3 regions of the Paraburkholderia sp. CNPSo 3281 genome follow, and region 3 is predicted to be linked to each of the others. Evidence: predicted binding sites of a transcription regulator. Region 3 holds the regulator's gene; each other region holds the start of a gene.
The links. Region 3 encodes LexA, which represses DNA repair genes until DNA is damaged. Its sites were predicted from a motif close to ACTGTATNNNNATACAGT; they were not measured.
Positions count from the first base shown of each region.

Region 1: M3I56_RS05695 (VRR-NUC domain-containing protein) is a predicted target of LexA. The motif match lies at 1,974-1,991, and genes of this name have one in related genera.
Region 2: dinB (DNA polymerase IV) is a predicted target of LexA. The motif match lies at 2,055-2,072, and genes of this name have one in related genera.

Region 1 covers NZ_JAMBPS010000003.1:381,711-384,915, reverse strand. Annotated here, with positions in the region: gene M3I56_RS05700 (ATP-dependent DNA helicase) at 1-236, opposite strand, end outside; gene M3I56_RS05695 (VRR-NUC domain-containing protein) at 233-1,966, opposite strand; gene M3I56_RS05690 (hypothetical protein) at 2,087-2,665, shown strand; gene M3I56_RS05685 (DUF3443 family protein) at 2,795-3,067, opposite strand.
Region 2 covers NZ_JAMBPS010000003.1:312,358-315,562, forward strand. Annotated here, with positions in the region: gene M3I56_RS05375 (amidohydrolase family protein) at 1-716, opposite strand, end outside; gene dinB (DNA polymerase IV) at 830-1,873, opposite strand; gene M3I56_RS05385 (aspartate/glutamate racemase family protein) at 2,211-2,918, shown strand; tRNA gene M3I56_RS05390 (tRNA-Met) at 3,014-3,090, opposite strand.
Region 3 covers NZ_JAMBPS010000016.1:100,231-103,435, forward strand. Annotated here, with positions in the region: gene M3I56_RS18135 (DUF2939 domain-containing protein) at 1-665, opposite strand, end outside; gene M3I56_RS18140 (hypothetical protein) at 756-1,133, opposite strand; gene lexA (transcriptional repressor LexA) at 1,199-1,849, opposite strand; gene M3I56_RS18150 (sulfate ABC transporter substrate-binding protein) at 2,142-3,200, shown strand.

The sequences.
Region 1 (3,205 bases), on a different contig from region 3:
TCTTCGAGCCTGCGGCGCGCGGGGTCGTAGCCGTCGGCGCGGCCGCGCACGGTGAGCGATTCGAACGTGCCGGAGAGCGCGATCTCGGTCTCGTAGCCGGACGGGCGGCGCGCGGCGATGGCCGCGTGGCCGGCGCGGCCATCGCTGGCGTCGGGCGAGGGCGTAAAGCGCAAGTCGAGGTCGCCGCGCTTCGCGGTGAACTCGCACAGCGTGCGCACGGCGACGGTGTAGCTCATGGCGCGCGCAGCGCCTGGGCGGCGCTGTCGTTGGCTTCGTCGGGCAGGCTGGGCCAGCGCACCTGCAACACGGAAACCGGCATGCCGTGCTGCACGCAATACGCAAGCCAACGGCGCTGGTTGTCCTGCAGACGGTCGCCGGGGCCTTTCACCTCGATCAGTTCGTAGCGCCGCTCGAGCGGCGAGAAGCGCACGAGATCGGGCAGCCCCGAGCGGTTGGCAACGGGTTCGCGCAGCAGCCGCTCGAACCACAGACGTAGATGGGCGGCGGGGAAGCAGTCGAGGGCGAGCGTGAGCAGTTCGTCGCTCAGTGCGGGCCAGGCGACGAACGGTGACTGGGTGCCGGATTTTTCCGCATAGCGCCGCAGAATCGAGTCGCGGTAGGCGTGCGTTTCGAGTTCGGCGAGACAGGCTTCGAACTGCGAAGCACGGCGTGCGACGAAGTCGGCGGCGTGCAGGTCGGCGGGGCCGCGCTGGAACGGATGGAAGAACGCGCCTGGCAGCGGCGCGAACAGCGCGGGCCAGCAGAGCAGGCCGAAGAGCGCGTTGATCAGCGTGTTCTCGACATAGAACACGGGCGCTTGCGGCGTGGCGAGCGCGATGCGCGCGGCTTCCTCGACGCGCAGTGCGCGAGGCGCCGCGGGCAGCGTGAGTTCGTGCTGGGCGAACCCCGGCTCGGCGCTCGTCTTCGACTTCGCCCGCGTGCGTGCGAGACGGCCGAGCGTGCGTGCGGCGCGCTGCGCTTCCTCTTCGTTTGCGGGCGCTTCGGCAATGGTCTGTGCGAGCACCAGCGCTTCCTCGCGGCGGTTCAGTTGTTCGAGCACACGCACGCGGCGGTAGCGCGATTCAGGATGACCGCAGTCGAGATAAGCGCGCCACGCGAGTGCGGGTTCGCCCGCGCGCTCGGCGGCGAGCCCCGTGGCGTGACGCAGCTTGTCGTGGCGGGCGCGCAGCCACACATTGGCGTGCGTGCGCGCGGCCAGTGCGTCGAGCGCTTCGAGTGTTGCGGCGATGGCGGCAGCAGCGTCGAAGTTCAGGGCCTCGGCGGCGCTCTCGAGTCCGTCGCGGCAATCGCGCAGCGCCAGATACGCGTCGATGTCCTCGCGGCGCTGGAACGCGCGCGAGGCACGATCGAAGGGCACGCTTTCGTAGCGAAAGACGCCGAGGTCGGCGAGCACGAACTCCGACCAGTCCTGATGCAGGTTGCCGAAGAACATGAGGCGCAGGCGCTCGCAGAGCGGGGCGCTCGCGAACAGCAGTACGGTGTCGGGTGAGGCCGGGAACCACGCATGCCAGTCGCGCGGCTCGGGCGCGGCGGCATAGTGTGCATCGAGCGTCTCGAGCGTTGCCGCGCGCGTGGCGCGCGGTTCGGGCGCGATGCCAAGGCGCGCGGCGAGCGCCTGCAGTTCGGCTTTCGTGACGAGCGCGGCGAGCGCGTCGAGATCGAGCGCGGGCGTGTCGTCGAGCCAGCCCGCCGCGACGAGTGGTTCCGCCGCCGCGCGCGGACAGCCGATCTCGTCGTACGCGAGACGGCTCGCGCGGAAATGGGGTCCCTTGCGCATCAGCATGCGCACGAAGAGCGCGCGCGCAGCCTGCGGCAGCTGGGCGAAATCGTCGGCGAAGCGGCGCTCGGCGTCGTCGAACAGGTCGGCGCAGCGCGCATCGAGCCACGCTAGCGCACGCTCGAAGTTCGCGAGGTAGTAGAACGGATCGGGAGAGTCGGGAAGCACGCGCGGCACTGTACGGATATACAGCAGCGATGATAGCAGGGTCGCACGCGGGCGCGAGCGCCGTCAGGGATTCCCCGCCCCGTACGCTACAATTGCCGCAGCCTGAAAAACGGATGAGCGATGAACAAACGTAACGCATGCTTCGCCGGCCTCGCGGCCGCCGTCACCCTGCTCGCGGGATGCGCGGCGCAGTACCGCAACACCAGCACGTGCGAAGAGGCGATGCGTAGCCGCCTTGCCGGGACGACGCTCGGCGACCTGAAAGTCACGCATAGCGCGACGACGTATCGTGGTGCGCGCGTGGTGATCGAAGGGCGGCTCGAGAACGGCGCGGCGTCGGCCCCCGCGGCTGCCTCGGCGCCGTCGGCATCGGCGGCTTCGGCCGCATCGGCAGCGTCGTCCAACACGGCGCAGGGCGCCAACGAGGCGACCACGATCACCGCGCCGACGGTGCAGGCGGCGGCGCTGCCCGGCACGATTTCGGTTCCCACCGCTCCGGTCGCCCAGGGCGGCGCGCCGGAGGGCAAGCCGACCACGCCGGTCGCGGCGCTGGTCGCGAAACTCGGCATCAAGAAGGCCGCGGTCACGCCGGCCGCCGCGGAGTGCACCTTCAACGAGTCGGGCCTCGCGACGTTCCGCTGGCTCGCGCCGCCGAAGCTCGCGAAGACCACGCCCGACCCGAACGCCGCGAACGACTAAGGCGGGCGCACTCTGTTCGCGGTTGCGTTTCTACATCCGCTCGACATTCGCGCAACCTGCGCTCATGAAGGCCTCGCAAGAGGCCTTCGTCGTTTGTGACCGATGAGACGTTGGCGGCCGCCGGCGCGCTCAGAACGCGAAGAATGGTCTGCTTCCTGCGGGCGTGACCTGCGAGGCGATCGCCGTGAACACGCGGCGCCCGAAGAAGAACGGGAGTCCCCAGCCGAACGCGCGACCGCTGTAGCCAGCGAGATTGCCGAAGGCCCAGTTGCCGCTGGCGAGCAGCGTCGTCGAGCTCGCGACCGCGAAGGTCATGGAAGCGCCCACGCCGTCGATGCCGGCTATCGTCGCGCCGAGGCTGACAGGCGAACCCGGGCAATACCCGGGCCCGTAGCGCGTGATCGTCGAGCTCTATTGAGATTTCGAGGTGAAATTAGCGCCGGGGTCGTCCTCGCAAGCGTCTGAGGCTGGCAGGGCGGCAGAGCGCAGAGGGGCGTTTTGGCGTGGATTGGAGTTAGTGCGTTGATCCTAAAGGAAATT
Region 2 (3,205 bases), on a different contig from region 3:
CCATGCATGCTCAGCCGATGCGTTTGCGCCGCGAGCGTTTCGATGTGGCGCGAGAGCGGGTCGTCGGATTCATCGCAATGCATGTCCACGCGCAGGCCCTTTTCGGCGGCGAACTCGCAGAGCAGACGCACCGATTCGGCGCCGTCAGCCATCGTGCGCTCGAAGTGGGGAATGCCGCCCACCACGTCCACGCCCATCGCGATCGCGCGCTTGAGATTGTCGAACGCACCGGGGCTGCGCAACACGCCATCCTGCGGAAACGCCACAAGCTGGAGATTGAGATACGGCGCGACACGGCGCTTCACCTCGAGCAGCGCCTCGACCGCGAGCAGCCGCGCGTCGCACACATCGACGTGAGAGCGAATCGCAAGGAGCCCGCGCGCGACGGCCCAGTCGCAGTACTGCAGCGCGCGTTCGACGAGCGCCTCCTGCGTGAGATGCGGTTTGAGCTCGCCCCACAGCGCGATGCCCTCCAGCAGCGTGCCCGACGCATTCACGCGCGGCAGGCCATACGAGAGCGTGGCGTCCATGTGGAAATGCGCATCGACGAACGGCGCGCTCACGAGCGCACCCGCGGCATCGATCTCCTCGCGCGCCGCCGTCGTGAGATGCGGCTCTACCGCGGTAACGCGCCCGCCCTCGATGCCGATATCCACCGTGGGATACCCAGCGGGATGCGCATGCGCGAGCACCGCGCGGCGAATGATCAGGTCCATCTGCGGCTCCTTGTTCTGGCGTGGCGGCGTGGCGCTTTCGTTTTGACTCGCGTCGATTCTATCGGCGCCAGAATGACGCCGCCAGCGGCGTGGCCCGCCTCCACGCGAAGGCGTCAGACGAGCGCGACCAGTCCGTCATCTTCCGCGGGATCGTCGTCGAAGAGCGCGAACTGCCCGCGCAGCGCCGGATTCTCCTCTTCGAGCCGCACGCCCACGCCGAGCAGCCGCACCGCCAGCTTGCGCCGCGCGAGCCCTTTTTCGAGCATCAGCAGGAGGGTACGCACATCGGTGGCATCGGCCACGCACTCGACCGTCGTACGCTGAAAGTCGGCGAAGCGGATCTTCACGAAGAGCTTGCGCACCGCGTGCGCGCAACCCGCGCGTTCGATGCGCGCGTCGAGCAGCACCGCAAGCCGCTTGAGCTCCTCGCTGCACGCTTCGAGCGTGAGCAGATCGTTCACATAGGTCGTCTCGACGCTCACCGACTTGCGCTCCTGATCGGCGCGCACGGGCCGGTCGTCCATACCGCGCGCGAGTTCGTAGAGCCGCTTGCCGAACACGCCGAAATGCCGGTGCAGATCGAACAGCGACCACGTGCGCAGTTGCGCGCAGGTGGTGAGCCCGAGGTTTTCGAGCTTCGCCGCCGTGACTTTGCCGACGCCGTGGATCTTGCGCACGGGCAGCGCAGCGACGAAGGCATCGACTTCAGGCGGACGCACGACGAAGAGGCCATCGGGCTTGTTCCAGTCCGAGGCGATCTTGGCGATGAACTTGTTCGGCGCCACGCCGGCCGATACCGTCACGCCCACGGTTTCGCGCACGCGCGCGCGAATTTCCTCGGCGATCAGCGTGGCGCTGCCCTTGCAGCGCGGGGCGCGCGTGACGTCGAGATAGGCTTCGTCGAGCGAGATCGGTTCGACGTCGGCGGTGTAGTCGCGGTAGATCGCCATGATCTCGCGCGAGGCGGTGCGGTACTTCTCCATCGCCGTGGGCAGGATCAGCAGTTCGGGACACTTGCGCATCGCGAGCGCCGACGACATCGCCGAATGAATGCCGAAGCGCCGCGCCTCGTAGTTGCAGGTGGCGATCACGCCACGCTGGTCGGGCCGGCCGCCCACCGCGAGCGGACGGCCGCGCAATGAGGGGTCGTCGCGCATTTCGACAGACGCATAGAAGCAGTCGCAGTCGCAATGGATGATCTTGCGAGCGGCGGCGGCAAGTGCGGCGGCGGAGCGCCCCGGGTCGGGCGCAGGCGGCGGCAAGTGCGGCGGCGGAGCGCCCCGGGTCGGGCGCAGGCGGCGGCGCGAGGTCGGAAGAAGGCGCGTTCACAGTCTCGATACTGTACAAAAACACAGTGCTATTTTCAAGACAACTGTCCGCGCCCTTTATCGGCTCCCGTACCGCTTCGGATCGGCCAGACCGTCTCTGGACTGCTGGCTGCGCAGGCCTATACTCGTGCGGACTGAACAGGCCACGAGAGTAAGGAACGAATCGATGAAAACGATCGGCGTGATTGGGGGGATGAGCTGGGAATCGTCGGCCGAGTATTACCGGCTGCTGAACCGCCACGCGAAGGCGCGTCTGGGCGGCCATCACAACGCGCGCAGCCTGATGGTGACCGTGGACTTCGCGCAGGTCGAAGCGCTCCAGCGCGCGGGCGACTGGGACGCGCTAGGCGTGCAGATGGCCGAGGCCGCGCAACAGCTCGAACGCGGGGGCGCCGATATCGTGCTGCTCGCGACGAACACGATGCACCGCGTGCGCGCGGCGATCGAGGCAACGATCTCGATCCCCTTCCTGCATATCGCGGACCCGACTGGCCAGGCGCTGCGCGCCGCGGACTTCACGCGAGCGGGCCTGCTCGGCACGCGCTACACGATGGAGCAGGACTTTTACGTGGGACGATTGCGCGAGGCGCATGGCATCGAAGCGATCGTGCCGAACGAACACGATCGCGCGGACGTGCATCGGATCATCTACGACGAGCTATGTCACGGCAACGTGGATGGAGAGTCGCGGCGCGTGTATCAGCGCGTGATCGAAGACCTCGCGGCACGCGGCGCGCAGGCGGTCATTCTCGGCTGCACGGAAATCACGCTGCTAATCGGACAAACCGACTCGGCACTGCCCGTGTTCGACACCACCGCGTTGCACGCGCAGGCTGCGGTGGATTGGGCGATTGGAAGCGAAGCCGGCGCCTAGCGATGGCGCTCGTTGCAGTTTCGAAGCGCAGAAAACAAAAAACCCGCTGATAGCGGGTTGATTGATTGGCACGAGGCCTTGCTGCTTAATACGTTTGGTTGCGGGGGTAGGATTTGAACCTACGACCTTCGGGTTATGAGCCCGACGAGCTGCCAGACTGCTCCACCCCGCGTCCGTCAGAGAAAAGAATTATAGGGTGCCGGGATCACTCCGTCAAGGGTCTTTTTCACACGATCGAAACATCGCGCGCTCGGACACCGTCGGGCAGGCAATCGCGACACGAGAAT
Region 3 (3,205 bases):
AGCTCGACCGCCGAGAGCTTCCACGAGAAGATCCCGTGACGCTGCAGGATGGCGGCGTAGTGCTCGCCCGTATTGCCGCGGTCCCACGTGAGCGCGAACTCATTGAGGCCGCGATAGCCGGCCGTGGTCACCGGCCGAGCTTCGGGCGCGGGGTTGCCGGATGCCGCCGGAGCAGGTGGCGCGGCGGGTGCGGGTGCCGATTGAGCTGGTTCTGCCGATTGCGTGGATGGCGCGCCGGATTCTGCTGGCGGCGGCGCGTGCGGCCGGTCGCCGGGCTTGCCCGTCGGCGGCATGCCATCGAGCAGGGCGGCCACGCCTTCCGGTGTGGCGTAGGCATCCACGAGCGGACTAATCAATGCCGCGCCAATCACGGCGCCGAGGATCAGCAGCGGATTGCTGCTGTGCTGCCCCTCGACGCGCCGCTGCAGCATCCCGCCAACCTGCTGTTTCAGGCTCAGGCGCAGTGCAGGGTAATCGACGTACTCGTTGAGCGCGACGGCGTCACGCGCGTCGGCGGCGGCTTTCATGTGTTTCACCGCGATATAGGGCGACGCATAGGCGTAGCCGATCGCGGCAACCACCATGGTGAGCGCAACCGTGATTGCGACCGGCTTTTTCCAGCCTTGGGTCTTACGCGGGGTCGAGAGAGATTCCGTCATCGGCATAGGGCAAATCGTTTAGACACGGTGTTGACCGCAAACCAGGCCAAACGATCCCGCCTGTAACCTCTTCTCACATTTGAGCAGCGTTGCGGCTTACTTCGCGAGTGCAGCCGGCAGGTCGCTGTGCTGCTCGGCGATGCAGCGGTCGATCGCGCGGCAAACCGCGTCAACCGTGCCGACGAGGATGAGCCGCGACGGACCCTGATAGACGCGCACGGGCGCGCGGCGCATGGGCTGTTCGGTGTTGAGCGTGCTGTTGAGCGACACGCGCGCAAACGCTGGCTGGGCCGAGGGCAGCACCGGCAGGTCGGCCGTGCTGGCCGCCACCATCTCTGGCGAGTCTTCGAAGAGCGAGCCGCTCAGTGCGGTAGCCGAATCGCGGACTTCGCGGACCGCGCACGAGGCGATACCACGGAGATGGCGAAGACGGCCGAATTGGCGGAAGGGCAGCAAGCGGGCAAGACGTTCCATGACTCTCTCCAGGTAGTGCGCAGAGGGTGCGCAAACAATGTGCAAACTGCGCGCAGACGGATTGCTCAGAATTCGGTGGGGCGGATCAGCCCAACCGCGATGCCTTCGAGCGCGAATTCCGCGCTGCCGGCCTCGACAAAAATATTGTCGTAATCGGGGTTCTCGGCGATCAGCTCGAGCCCGTTCGGACGGCGCTTCAGGCGCTTCACGGTGACGTCGTCGCCAAGACGCGCCACGATGATCTGGCCGTCTTTCGCTTCGGCCTTCTTCTGCACGGCGAGCAGGTCGCCGTCGAGGATGCCGGCGTCGCGCATGGAAAGGCCGCGCACCTTCAAGAGGTAGTCGGGTCGGCTCGAGAAGAGCGCCGGGTCGCACATGTAGTTCTGCGAGATGTGCTCCTGCGCGAGGATCGGGCTACCCGCTGCGACGCGGCCAACGAGCGGCAGCGAGAGCTGCATGATGCTCGCGTGCGGAAGCGTGAACTGATGCGGCAGGTCGTCGGGCCCCGGCATGAGGCGGATGCCGCGCGAGGCGCCCGCAGCCAGTTCGATCACGCCCTTGCGCGCCAGCGCGCGCAGATGCTCCTCCGCGGAGTTCGCCGAGCTGAAGCCGAGTTCCGCCGCGATCTCGGCGCGCGTGGGCGGGAAGCCCGTGCGCTCGATGGCCCGGCGAACCAGATCGAAAACCTGCTGCTGTCGTGCGGTGAGTTTGGTCATGGCGCCACTGTATGTTTGAACAGGTAACTGTATTTTTATACAGTACTCGCCACTTTTCAAGTGTTACTTGAAGTTCGTCGACTGAGCGTTGCCATCAGGCCGCTTTCCCGCGTTTGCGCGGATGAAACCGCGCTCCAGCAGCGACTTCCTCTGTCCTTACCACTTTTGCGTATTAAAAAATGAAAAAACATCATTTTTAATAATGTAAGCAGATCGCTAGACTGGCCTCCATCGTTCGCTGCACTTCACCAATGGGCGCAAACGAGCACACACGAGAACGGAGAACAGATAGATGGGCACGACACATACGGGGCGCGCGGGCTGGCTGAAAACACTGGCGGCAAAACTGGTGATCGGCGTTGCGCCGCTCGTCGGCGTCGCGACGATGGCGGCCATGGCGCCGGTGGCTGCTCACGCGGATACATCGCTGCTCAATGTCTCCTACGATCCGACGCGCGAACTGTACCAGGACATCAACGAAGCCTTCATCAAGCAGTGGAAGGCGAAGACGGGCGAAACGCTCACCATCAAGCAGTCGCATGGCGGCTCGGGTGCACAGGCGCGCTCGGTGCTCGACGGCCTGCAAGCCGACGTCGTGACGCTCGCGCTGGCATGGGACATCGACGCGCTCGCCAACAAGGGCATCGTCGCGAAGGACTGGCAAAAGCGCCTGCCCGACAACGCGTCGCCGTACACGTCGACCATCGTGTTCCTCGTACGCAAGGGCAACCCGAAGCACATCAAGGACTGGGATGATCTGACCAAGCCGGGTGTCTCGATCGTCACGCCGAATCCGAAGACCTCGGGCGGCGCGCGCTGGAACTATCTCGCGGCGTGGGCGTATGCGCTGCACCAGCCGGGCGGCAACGAGCAGAAGGCGAAGGACTTCGTCTCGAAGCTCTACAAGAACGCGGGCGTGCTCGACTCGGGCGCACGAGGCGCCACGACGAGCTTCGTGCAGCGCGGCATCGGCGATGTGCTGATTGCATGGGAGAACGAAGCATTTCTCTCGCTCAAGGAATTCGGCCCGGACAAGTTCGAGATCGTCGTGCCTTCGGTGAGCATTCTGGCTGAGCCGCCGGTGGCCGTGGTGGACAAGGTGGTCGACAAGAAGGGCACGCGCAAGGAGGCTGAGGCCTACCTGCAGTTCCTCTATAGCGAAGAGGGCCAGGAGATCGCCGCGAAGAACTTCTACCGTCCGCGTTCGGACAAGGTCCCGGCGGCGCTCACGGCGAAGTTTCCGAAGCTCAAGCTCTACACGGTCGACGACACCTTCGGCGGCTGGCCCAACGCGCAGAAGACGCATTTCGCGGATGGCGGCGTGTTCGATTCGATCTATCAACCGCAGTAAAGCTG